DNA from 2 places in the Rothia sp. 27098_8_161 genome. Region 2 is predicted to be linked to the other one. Evidence: riboswitches for the same ligand, from Rfam matches in the RefSeq annotation. Region 2 holds a riboswitch; the other holds the start of a gene.

Region 1 (6,388 bases), on a different contig from region 2:
TGGCGAGTGCAGAGGCTACGGAGAGTCGTCGTTTTTCGCCGCCGGAGAGGGTGAAGGGGTTGGCGTCGAGTAGGTGGGTGAGGCGTAGGCGGGTTGCAAGCTCGTTGGTGCGGGCTGCGAGGTCGTCTTCGTTGAGGGGTTCGCGGGTGAGTGCGGCGAGTCGGCGGGGGCCGAGTTCGAGTTCTTCACGTACGGTTCCGCGGATGAATTGGTATTCGGGTTCTTGGAAGACGTAGCCGATGCGGCTGAGCATTTGGGCGGGGGTCCAGGTGGGGATGTCCCAGTGGGCACTGTTTTCTCGCTCGCCGTCACCGTGGTGGTTACATAGCGCATCGGTGGCGGTGAGGGTGCCGTCGGGTGCGGTGAGGAGCCCTGCAAGGGTGAGGGCTAGGGTTGATTTGCCGGCGCCGTTGGGTCCGAGCACGCTGAGGTGTTCGCCGGCGTGCAGGGTGAGGTTGATGCCGCTGCGGAGTACGGGCAGGTCGATGGGTGCGGGTGCGGGGGTGTCGCCGAGGTGTTTAATGGTGCGTCGGCGTGCGCGTCGTTGTTTGGGGGTGGGTTGTGCGCGGGTGATGCTGAGGTTTTCGGCGCGCAGTAGCGCCTCGCCGGTTACAGCCTCGCCGCTCTGGTTATCGCTGCCGGTCTGCGGTGCGCGCGGCACGTAGTTGGGTACCCATACGCCCGCGTCGATGAGGTCTTGACGTGCTTCGGTGAGCACGGTGTCGGGTGCGCCGTCGTGGGTGATGGTGCCGCCTGCGCCGAGCACGATAATGCGGTCCATGTGCGGTGCCCAGATGCTCACGCGGTGTTCTACGACGAGTAGGGTCGCGCCGGTCGCCTCCGCGGCAGAGAGGATGCTGTCGCGTACTTCCCGCACACCGGCGGGGTCGAGGTTGGCGGTGGGTTCGTCGAGGATCATGGCGCCGGGGTGCATCGAGAGGATGCCCGCCAGGCCGAGGCGCTGCTTCTGTCCGCCGGACAGTGCGCTACTGGGGTGGTCGAGGGGTAGGTTGTTGAGCCCTACGGCGGTGAGGGCTTCGGTGACGCGGCCCCAGATTTCTTCGCGGGGTACGCGCAGGTTCTCGGGGCCGAATGCGACGTCGTTGCCGACGGTTGCCATGACGATGGAGGATTCGGGGTCCTGCTGCATCATGCCCGCGGTGCCGCGTGCTTCACCGGGTTCTTTGCCGTTGATGGTGATGGTGCCGCCGGCGGATTCGCCGTCGTCATCGTGGAGCACACCGGCGATGGCGTGCAGGAGCGTCGATTTGCCGGCGCCGGAGGTGCCCAGTAGCAGGACTTTTTCACCGGGGTTGATGGTGAGGTTGAGTCCGCTGATGACGGGTTCTGGGCGTCCGGGGTGATGCCAGCTGAAGTTGTTGAGCTCGATGCGCGCCCCGCGCGGTGTTGCTTCCATGATGCTTCCTTAGCCTTTTATGTGGCTGCTGTAGTGTGCCGAGTGGTGACTTGTTGGTGGCTAGTTGCTGGTGGTTAGCGGCGGGTCTTGCCGGATGCCAGCGAGGAGAGCACACCGGTCTTGGCGAGGTTCTGCACGAGAATCCACGCCAGGAAGCCTGCGATGACTGCACCGGAGATGACGGAGCATGCTACGTAGATGATTGCCTTGACCGGTTCCATGTCGGGGTAGTAGATGAAGATTTCGTTACCGCCCATGAACAGGCCGCAGAGTGCACCGGCGAAGATGGCGATGGTTGCGTTCCAGCGGCGGTAGCGGAAGATTGCGAAGGCGATTTCAGCGCCGATGCCCTGGAAGAGGCCTGCGAGCAGGATTTCACCGCTCCATGCGCCGCCGGTGAAGAGCACGGAGATGAATGCTGCGACGATTTCGCAGAAGAGTGCTGCACCGGGTTTGCGGATAAGCAGGCCGCCGAGGGTGCCGCCAAGCAGCCACGCGCCGCCGATGATGGGTCGGAATTCGGGTGCTGCTACGAGTGCGGTTTTGGTTGCGGGGCTAACTGCGATGTCCCAGATCCAGAAGATGACGGCGCAGGCTACTGCGATAACTGCGGCAATAACGATCTCGTTAACTCGCCAGCGCAGGTTCGGCTTCTTCGCTTCTGCTTGTGCAGGTACCTGGGAGGCGGGGGTTACGTTCTGTGACATAGGTGGTCCTTCCGTCGTTGGAAGGGGAATGTCCTCGTCCTCTTAATGGACGAGGGCATTGAGAAGAAATTCGACTCCCTACGCCGGTACTAACCGGATCAGGTTCGAGGGTCTGCTTAGCACTCTCAGCGCCGTGGTGGCGCTCCCCTGTCGTGTGGGGTTCTTTGTCCGTACCGTTGTGGTGTGGGCGGGAACCCAGGTTTGATTGTAGGCGTGTCTGGCTGTTCATGCCAATTTGCCGCTTTTTGTTCCCTTCGTCTGCCCACATTACAGAATTGAACGGCATACAATTTTGGGACGGAGAGGCTCCCAGGCGGCACAAACGCCTTAAACCCTATACGCTAGGGAGTGGCGCTCTTTTCTCACCCAACCCCGAAGAGGTTCACGGGTAGGACGCCACATCGTATACAGCTAAGGAGATACACATGAACCCCGTCGCTAAGCTTGCTATTGCGGGTATCAACATGGGCGTAGCAGCCCTGATCGGCAAGGGCCTGAGCGCAGCCTGGACCAAGGCTACCGGCAACCAGCCTCCCGCCATTTCCCAGGAGTCTGAAGATACCCTGCGTCAGGTCATCCTCTGGACCGTTCTGACCTCCGTCGTAGGTGCTGTGGCGAGCTTCGGTATTGCTCGCCTGCAGCGTCGTTTCTTCTAATGAGATTTGTCGCCTTCCGCGCGATAGTTATGAGCTAGGCGGTACGTATCTTCACTCGGTACGTACCGCCTGGCGTTCCATTTTCAGCACGCCCGCTCTACTTCAGCCGGCTTCATGCCACCGGTACGCTGAAGCTTCGCCTCGGCATCTGAAAGCACAACTATGACTATTTCTTCTTCTCGCCCTAAGGCGAAGGCTCCGCGTAGGGTCATTGACCACGCAAACAGCCGCCGCTCGGTCACCTCCTGGGTCATGTGGGATGTTGGTTCCTCGAGCTTCGACTCGATTATGACGACCTTCATCTTCACCGTGTACCTGACCAGTAGCTACTTCGGCACTCCCGAGGAGACCTCCTCGGCGCTGTCTTTGGGCCTGACTATCGCCGGTTTCCTTATTGCTATCCTGGCGCCGGTCACCGGTCAGCGTAACGACAAGTCTGGCCGCGGCATCTTCTGGCTCGGCGTGAACACCATGCTGCTGGTCAGTTCCATGGCGGCTTGCTTCTTCGTGGCCCCCACTCCACAGTACCTATGGTTGGGTGTCACCCTGATTTCTGCTGCGAGCGTATTCAGCGAGTTCGCCTACGTAAACTATAATGCCGTGCTGCCGCGTATCTCCCATCCGGAAAATATCGGCAAGATTTCGGGCGCCGGATGGGCGGCCGGCTACATTGGCGGCATCCTGGCACTGGCTGTGGTGCTGTGGGGGTTTGTGCTTACCCCTCAGGTACTCGGCCTAACCACCGATAACGCCCTGAATATCCGTGCGGTTGCGCTGTTCGCTGCCGCCTGGTGTTTGGTCTTCTGCCTGCCGCTGCTGGTGCGTATGCGCACCCGCAAGCGCTTCCTACCGGAGGTGCTGCCCACCCGCGAGCTGCGTTTCCTGGAGCTGGGTCTGGAGCATTTCTCCCCGGCTCGTCAAGGCGGCCTGCTCGCCTCATATAAGGCACTGTGGCGCACGATTCGTCGCTTGAAGATGACGTCCCCGCAGACCCTGTGGTTCCTGGTAGCATCGGCAGTGTTCCGTGATGGCCTGTCCGGTATTTTTACGTTCGGCGGTATTCTCGCTGCGGGTACGTTCGGTTTCAGCACTTCCAATGTGATCCTGTTCGGTATTGCCGGTAGCGCTGTCGCCGCAGTTGGTGCTATTCTGGGCGGCTACCTGGATGACTACCTAGGCCCGAAGGCAATTATTGTTATCTCACTGGTCGGAATTATCTTGGCGGCTACCCCGCTGCTGTTCTTCCCTCAGCCTGGCGTGTTCTGGGTATGCGCCCTGCTGCTGTGCCTGTTCGTGGGCCCGGCACAGTCGGCCTCCCGCACCTTCCTGGCTCGCCTTGCCGAGCCTGGCACTGAGGGTGAGCTGTTCGGCCTGTACTCGACCACCGGTCGCGCTACCAGCTTCCTGGCACCGATGCTGTTCGGTTTGTGCGTGAGCATCATGGGAGCACAGATTTGGGGTGTGCTCGGTATTCTGATTGTTGTGGTGGCGGGTTTGCTCCTGTTACTGCCGGTGAAGGCGCCGGGCGCATTGCGTGTGCGTGCTGCTCGCCGTGAGCAGAAGCGCCGCGACAAGGCTACCCAATAAGGCCACCCGGTAAGGTTGCTCGGGTATGTGCCGCGGGTCTAAGCGTCCTGCAGGTCCCACAAACGCAACCTTGCAAACGCAATTCCGCGAACACAAAGGGAGGGGCGGGTAGAAGAATTATCTTCTACCCGCCCCTCCCTTTGTGCTTAAGCAATGCTTATCAAGCGGAGCTCAGAGAGCTATGCTAGAGAGCCGCAGTGGCGCTAGTTCTCCACCACGTCGTCCTCATCGTCCAGAACCTCATCGCTACTCAGCTGAACCCAGGTTGCGTCATCAATCAGCGGATCATCAATCGCACGCACCCACAACATCGAACCAGCCGCCAGGGCGCGCAAGTTCTCGTCATACGCCTCAGCAGGCAGGCCCTCAAAAATCTCAGCCAGACGGGCAAACAGGTCATCGTACGAAATGTCGCCCTCAGCCTGCAGCCAGCACTCAGCCGCAAAATCAGACAGCTCATTCAGCTCAGTATCACGCAGCAGCAAGAACGGGCCGTCCTCACCCACACGCACACCCGAAGTACCCGGCATACGAGACACCGCAATCGTACCGTTCAAGAACACACCCGGCAGGTAATCCTCAACCGTGTACTTCTCCAGCTTCTCAACCTCATCAGCATTTGGCAGCTCACCACCATTCAGCAGATCCTGAACCAGCGGCAGAGTATCCTCAACCTCCGAGTACACCAGACGCCACACGCCACCGCAACGCTCCACCAGCTTAGCCAGCGACACAACACCCTCAGGGTGACGCGCCAGACCCGAGCTCTGCTCACTCAAGAACACCAGAGCCTCATGCAGCGGAACACGCTCAAAATACGGCTCAGAAGCCGACTCATTACGAGAAATGAACACAATACGCGACAGCTTATAGCTGAGGTCATCACGATCAACCACGTTCAGACCCAAATCCACCGGGTTCTGCTGATCCTTCGGCGCATTCGGGTCAACAATCACAGACAGCGGCTTCGGATACGGCGACACAACACCCTCATCTGAAATAATCGCCGTCTCATCAGTCAGGTACGCAAACTTCGAACCCAAGAAACGCGATGCAGTCGTCTTACCGCTACCAGAAACACCCACCAGCGCCACAGCGCGCTTCGACTCAGGGTCACCAATAACAGCCGCATGCAGCATCACACCGCGACCAACCAGCTGCTCAATCATCGCCAACGTAATACGGCTCGTCAATTCCTGCATACCCGCGTCATCATTATCAACACGCAGTGTCGACACCTTATCAAACGAACCCATCAACGGATTCGCCAAATCCATCACCGACTCATCAGTCGGTGCATGAACCAGCATCACCTGATCAAAACGAGACAACGAAGCATACGCCTCATCAGGAGTATCAAAAAACTCCGGGGTAAGAGGCTCCCACGCCTTCTTAAAACGCTCCACAAAAGAGTCCGACATATCGATCAGACACAAAGGAACTTCCGCGCCAGCAACACGCAAAACAGCAGGCTTCAGATTCATCAAAAATCCTTAGAGAGTGAGAGATAAAAACCCGCACGCGAGTGAACGCACGAGCACACAGGTAAAAAACCGCCCAACGCAGGCGCACAAACACACAGCCTGTACACCCGCACCCCAAAGCGGGAAAGACTAAGACTCCACAGAACCGTCCGTAGGAATCATCGTCTGATGAAAATTCAAATAACTACGCGAAGCAGTCGGGCCACGCTGACCCTGGTAACGGTTACCATACGCACCAGAACCATACGGATGCTCAGTCGGGCTACTCAAACGGAAGAAACACAACTGACCAACCTTAGAACCCGGCCACAACATAATCGGCAAAGTCGCCATATTCGACAACTCAAGCGTCACATGCCCAGAAAAACCAGGATCAATAAAACCAGCCGTAGAGTGAGTCAGAAGACCTAAACGACCCAAGGACGACTTACCCTCCAAACGGGCAGCCACATCATCAGGCAGGGTCACCTTCTCATACGTAGAACCCAATACAAACTCACCCGGATGCAAAATAAACGGCTCATCAGGAGCCACCTC
Region 2 (6,388 bases):
TGCGGATGCAACCCTGCCGGTTCGTACCTCCTTCCTCGACCCGGACCGCCCCGCATGGAGTGGTACCGGCACCTCCGTTCCGCGTCTGCATAAGACCACGAACGAGGTGTTGCAACAGCAGAACCTTGCTGATGCTCAGGTCGCGGAGGAAATGGCGAAGAAGTAGCGCTGCATAAGTTTTTCCGTTCCGGCGGCTGACCGGTCGGTTGGGTCCGTCTGTTAGCTTCGGTGGCTACCCTGTGTGGATTTCTCTTTCATTTCTCTTTTGCATTTTCCACGCAGGGTGCCGCTAAAGCGCCGACCCGCCGCGACGTACGCCGGGACGGAAAATTCCCCTTCCCAAACTCCTCCATATGTCCGATACCGGGCATCCCCTACTACCTGCACCGTACGGGGCGCGGGCAGGTAGGCACACATACCATCCTCCCCCAATACTTGTGAAGGAAAACCATGGATCCCGTCACTTTGGCAACTATCCTCATCCCAGTTGCCGTTATTGTTCTTTTTATTCTGATTCGTATGTTCCGCGTCATCCCCGAATACGAGCGTGGCATCTCCTTCCGCTTCGGCCACCTGCGCTCAGAGCTGAAGCCCGGCCTGAACGTCGTCTTCCCCTTTGTTGATTCTCTGCAACGCGTTGACATGCGTGTTATCACCCTGACCATTCCCCCGCAGGAAGTCATCACCAAGGACAACGTCCCTGCCCGCGTGAACGCCGTGGTCCTCTTCCGCGTGACTAACGCTAAGAATGCTGTGCTTGAGGTTGAGAACTACCCGATTGCCACCAGCCAGATTGCGCAGACCACTCTGCGTTCCCTGCTTGGTCGCGTTGACCTAGACACCTTGCTCGCGCACCGCGAGGACCTGAACGAGGATCTGCGTTCCATCATTGGTTCGCGTACCGAGCCGTGGGGTATTCAGGTGGAGCTCGTCGAGATTAAGGACGTTGAGATTCCTGAGGCTATGCAGCGCGCCATGGCTCGTGAGGCTGAGGCTGAGCGTGAGCGCCGCGCAAAGATCATTTCGGCCCGCGGTGAGCTGGAGGCTTCGAGCGAGCTGAAGGAAGCATCCGACATTCTGAGCCAGTCCCCCGCCTCCCTGCAGCTGCGTTACCTGCAGACCCTGCTGGAGCTGGGTGCCGACCAGAACTCGACCGTGGTATTCCCGCTGCCCATGGACGTGATTGGCCCGCTCATGGGTGCGCTCAAGGGTGAGAGCAAGTAGGCGCTTCTCCCCCGAATTGCAAGCCGCAGCGGCAGATTCGCAGCGGTGAGAAACATAGAAATATCCCGTGCAGGTGAGAGTATCTGCACGGGATATTTCTATGCGGGATTTATACGCGAAACGCTTTCAAACGGAGCCCGAGAAGAAAACCCGGGAAGGAAGGCGTTTGGCCCGCCGCGGGGGTTGGATGAGGTGGTTGCGGCGGGCCAAACTTTCCTAGGTCGGCTACACACCGTAGAGGTGCGGGCGCGGCAGGTACATCAGCCAGTTGGGTGAGGGCCGGAATCCTACCGTAAACGGTTTTCACCGACGCCTTAAGCATAACCGGCACAACCGCCGAACCGGCGGCAGTCTGAGTGAAGCATCAATCACCCATCTCGCACCATGCTGAGGCAGTATTCAGCCAAAAAACCGGCACCTAAAAGCATCGGTACCTAAAGCACCTACGAGCTGGCTCCGGTGCTACCCTAGCGCAGCGCCCGGCAAACTAACGCAATGCTCGGTGCGCCTGATCAAAGAACTCACGCTCGTACACGCACGCCGACAGGTACGCCCGCGCCGCACGCACACGCTGAGCCGGTGAAGCCGCCTCAAACGCACGCTCTACCTCCGCGAGGCTACGGGCCACATCCGCGGCAAAATCCTCACCACCGTACATGCTCAACCACTCCGCGTACGGGTGGTCCGCGTGATTCTGTGAGGAGAGCACAGCGCCCACCTCTTCGTACAGCCAGTAGCAGGGCAGAATCGCCGCGGCACCGACCACGTAATCATCACCGGCAGCAGAGGCACGCAGGAAATTCGTGTACCCCATCGTAATCGGCGAGGCGCCACCGAGACGCGCACGGTTCGCCAACCAGCCCTCGTGCAGCTGCGATTCGGCAGCAATCGCCTCGTGCGCACCGGCTGCCCAGTGCACCTGCGCCGCAGCGGTATCAGCACGCGCCGAGAGAGTCGCGAGCGCACGCGAATAATCACGCAGGTAGAGGGCGTCCTGGTCCAGGTAGAAGGCGAACAGGTCCTCGTCGAGGGTGCCTTCACCGAGGGCACGCACGAAGGGCAGGTCCAGAATCTGGTGCCAGGTTTCGCCACCGGCTGCCCAGAGGGCGGCGGTCCACGGACCGGCGGGCTTTACGACGGCTTTACCAGCGGGCACAGGGCTGACCGGCAGCAGACGCTCCGGGCTGGTGCCGTCAAGAGTATTGCCCTCAGAGTCGGTGGTGGCGAGCAGGTGATGCCACGGGTACGAGGAAGCGGCAGCCTCCAGACGGCGGGCACGAGCGGCGTGATCCACCGGGCCGTGGCCCTCACCGGAGCCAACCTGCAATCCGGCACCTGCGGCGATGGATTCGTGGAGCCAGCGGGTGCTCCACTGCAGGGCGCGGTGGGTGTCTTCGCTGGTCAGCTGCTGGTCTGCAGCGTGCTCTGCGGCTTCGGTATGCTGTAGCAGTTCCACGCCCAGGCGGGTTGCCAGCGAGGAGGACAGGGAGCATCCGGTGCCGTGCGTATTGCGGCTTTCCAGGCGCGGGGTACGCACATGCGCACAGGTGCCATCCGGGAAGACCGCGGTGTTACCGGCGTCCTCACCGTGCAGGTGGCCACCCTTCACAATCACGGTGGTTCCGGTATCCGCCGCAAGGTTCGCCGCCTGCTCATGAGCCTCATCAAACGTCTGGGCGGGCTCTTTCTGACAGAGCACGGCAAGCTCCGGAACGTTCGGGGTAATCACATCTACGAGCGGCACGAGGTCGCGCAGCGCTTGCTCCGCTTCCGCCTGCAACAGGCGGTCACCGCTAGAAGCAATCATGACCGGGTCGAGCACGACCACGGGCACGGGGTGCTCACTCAGCCAGGTGCGGACTGTGCGAATCGTATCTGCGTCCCCGAGCATGCCGATTTTCACGGCGTCAACGGTGACGTCATCAAAAACAGCGGCAAGCTGCGCGGTCAAAAATTCCAGGGGCGGGGTGAATACTTCGCGCACTCCGCAGGTGTTCTGGGCGACCAGTGAGGTGGTCACGCACATGCCGTAACCGCCGGAAGCGGTAATGGACTTGAGGTCCGCCTGAATGCCTGCACCGCCGGAGGGGTCGGTTCCCGCGATGGAGAGGACCCTCGGCACGTTGAGGGTTCCAACGGCGGTGTTCGTGGCGGGTGTGCTGGTGCGCACGGTAGGCTGCTCTGCCATTATCGATAATCCCTTCGCTAGTTCGAACTAGAGCAGGTTCAATGGGTGATTCTCTCAGCCTTGAGAAGCATGTACTTCACCGGGTGCACCTATCAGAAGACTTTGTGCTGGTGAAGGGGCATGGCGTCAAGGCACCCCATATCGCTCTGCCAGGTTATCACAATGATTCTCACTAGCTGAAAGTTTTGTGGGTGACAAGTGATTCTCTCCGAAATTTTCGTTTAAGCATTGCGGTACTGCACCACCACTCCAGCTCAGTTTTTCCAGCGCAGGTTTCAGCACACACCCCACCCAGAACTCGCCCATTAAAAGACAGTGCCCGGTACCGCTTTAGACAGTACCGGGCGCTATCAGACGGGCATACCTGCCGGGCTTAGGTCAGGGCGAAAATCTCTGCCGGGGAGCCCTCCGCAATGATCCTGCCCTCGTGCAACAGGACCGCACGGTCAGCCAGTGAGGCGATACGCGCATCGTGCGAAATGATTAGCACCGCACGGTTCGCCAGCACGGCACTCAGGGACTCAGTTGCGTCCGCGAGCTCCAGCTGGGTGGTGGACTCATCCAGAATCACGGCGTGCGGGTCAGCAAGCACGATACGTGCCAGTGCCAGCTGTTGAATCTGGTCGCGGGTCAGAGGCGAATCCGCGCCGCTGACGACGGTGTCCATGCCCTGCGGCAGGTCGCGCCACCAGCGGGCACCGATAGCGTCCAGTACCTCGCGCATCTGCTCGACGGTTGCATCCGGCACGACCACCGTAAAGTTATCGGCGAGAGTACCGAAGAAGACGTGTGCTTCCTGGGTGCAGACCAGCAGACGCGGGCGGCCGTCGGTGGCGGCATCGGTCGGGAAGTCGCCGTGACCCACCGGGCGACCCATCACGTTAATGGTGCCGTCCAAGGCGGTCAGCGAACCACCAATCAGACGAGCCAGGGTGGTCTTGCCCGAGCCGGATCGACCCACCAAGGCGAGCGCTTCGCCGCGGCGAATCTTCAGGTTGATGCCTTCCAGAACGAGAGCGTCCGGCGAGTAGCCGTACGAGACGTGGGAGCAGTCAACGGCATACTCCGGGTTCTTCACGGCTTCATCAGACACGGCGGCGAACGCTTCGGCGCGGTGCTGTGCACGCTCCTCACGCTGCTTCTTCGCCAAGGAGACCACGCCGAACACGCGGCCCATGTTCACGAGCATGATGCGCAGGTTGCTAACGTGGTGGTTCAGCATGTCGGCGAGGGTTCGCAGGCTGAAAACCATGACCGAGGCGGTCGCTACGGCACCCCAGCTTGCCCAGCCGAGAGCCACGCAGGCGGCGCCCCAGAGCATGCACAGAACCGTGGGGATCCAAGCGTTGATAGCGTCCACGGTGAAGTACAGCTGGCGGATGCGCACCATGCCCAGCTGCGCGGCGAACTGGCGCTTGTTCTCGCCGGCGAAGGCGTCCTCGCGGGCGGTGTGAACGCCCAGCTCACGGATCGTGGATGTGCCGCGAATATTCTCGGTCAGCACGCTGTTGAGGTCGCTCACGCGCTCCTGGGTGGCCTGGTTGCGTGCCGCCATGAGCGGTAGCATCTTCGACATAATGAGCGCCAGACCGGCAATCATGGGCAGCATGATCAGGCCCATTGCTGGGCTCACAAACGCCAGAGAGATCGTGGAAACCAGGAAGTACAGAATCACGTAGATTGCACCGAGAAGGTCTGTGCTGACAGCGTTTGCTGCCGAGGACAGGTCGTCGGTCACGCGGGTGAGCAGGTCGCCGCTACCGGCTTCTTCCACGGTGCGTGCGTCCAGATCGAGGGTGCCGTCGAGGGTGTCCTGGTTGGCGTCACGGGTGACGAGTGCACCTAGTCGGGCCGCACTGTACGAGGAGACCATGAGGGTTATCGCCTGCACGATGAACGCCGCCAGGATAATCAGAATCGGCTGCCACGGGTAGCTGGAGAACTTGCCCGCCACCACGTCGTCCACAGTGGCACCAATCTGCAGGGGCACCACCGCACCCATGAGGGTGCTGACCATGTAGATGACGAAGGTGTAGAGGGCCCGCCCCTTATGCACTGCGAGGTAGTTCCACATGCGGCGTGCCACATAAGCGGGGGTTTCGATGGGGAGCTGCTTTGCCATGCTAGTTCACCTCCTGATTCTGAGTGGTTTCCGGGTAGCCGTCGCGTTCCATGCGGCGGGTCGTCTCCGCGGTCGTGGAGACAACGTAGACCTGCTCCAAATCCTGTAGCAGGCCGGGATAACCGACGGGCAGGCGGTCGCTACCGATTTGGGTTTCCATCGCATCGTAGATGTAGCGCTGGCTGGGTTCGTCCACGGAGTTCAGCGGCTCAGTCAGGATGAGCACCTGCGCATCCTGTGCGAGCGCACGGGCGAGTGCCAGACGCTGACGCTGACCACCGGAGAGGTTCGCGCCTTCACTGGTGATGCGGGCGGCGAAGTAGTCTTCGGGGTTGCGTCCGCCCAGTCGGTAGGCGATTTCGCGGGAGTCGGTAATCTTCAGCAGCTCCTGGTCCTTTGCCTGTGCCAGCTCCTCGTCGGGGTTCGGCACGGTGCCCAGGCGCAGGTGCTCCTGCAGGGTTCCGGCGAAAATCATGGGGTTCGGCTCGCTCAGCAGCACGCGGCGGCCGGTAGCGTCCTTGAGGTCCTCTCCCCCACGTCGCAGGGTGCGGGCAAGCGCCTCGGCGTAGTCTTGCGCGGTGAGGTTGTAGTCGCGCGGGTTGACGTACACGATGCGCGGGTTGCTAGCGCCGGTGGGAGCGACGGGTACGGACACCTCAAAGGTGCTCGCCTCGACTGCCTGTACGGCGCGTGCCAGCTGCGCCATTTCTTCATCGGTGCGCGGGCTCTTCAGCACGCCCTGGCGTACGCCCGCGTGACCTTCGAGGCGGGCGACCTTGGCGAGCGCAATCTTGGCGTATCGCCATGCGGTGAGGAAGTTCTGGGTAATCCAGATGGGGCCGCCCATCATCGCG

Evidence for each region. A riboswitch is a leader RNA that binds a small molecule or an ion and turns the genes downstream of it on or off. The one in region 2 is predicted to bind thiamine pyrophosphate.
Region 1: linked by a shared signal. The riboswitch ahead of O3648_RS03740 (ECF transporter S component) and the one ahead of O3648_RS00765 (bifunctional hydroxymethylpyrimidine kinase/phosphomethylpyrimidine kinase) in region 2 are both predicted to bind thiamine pyrophosphate.

Annotation. Positions count from the first base shown of each region.
Region 1 is NZ_JAPWAL010000006.1:20,715-27,102, reverse strand. It holds gene O3648_RS03745 (ABC transporter ATP-binding protein) at 1-1,417, opposite strand, end outside; gene O3648_RS03740 (ECF transporter S component) at 1,492-2,124, opposite strand; TPP riboswitch at 2,183-2,283, opposite strand; gene O3648_RS03735 (DUF4235 domain-containing protein) at 2,550-2,780, shown strand; gene O3648_RS03730 (MFS transporter) at 2,943-4,367, shown strand; gene O3648_RS03725 (septin family protein) at 4,571-5,851, opposite strand; gene dcd (dCTP deaminase) at 5,981-6,388, opposite strand, start outside.
Region 2 is NZ_JAPWAL010000001.1:191,055-197,442, forward strand. It holds gene O3648_RS00755 (transposase) at 1-166, shown strand, start outside; gene O3648_RS00760 (slipin family protein) at 451-1,224, shown strand; gene O3648_RS00765 (bifunctional hydroxymethylpyrimidine kinase/phosphomethylpyrimidine kinase) at 1,712-3,412, opposite strand; TPP riboswitch at 3,404-3,561, opposite strand; gene O3648_RS00770 (ABC transporter ATP-binding protein) at 3,786-5,534, opposite strand; gene O3648_RS00775 (ABC transporter ATP-binding protein) at 5,536-6,388, opposite strand, start outside.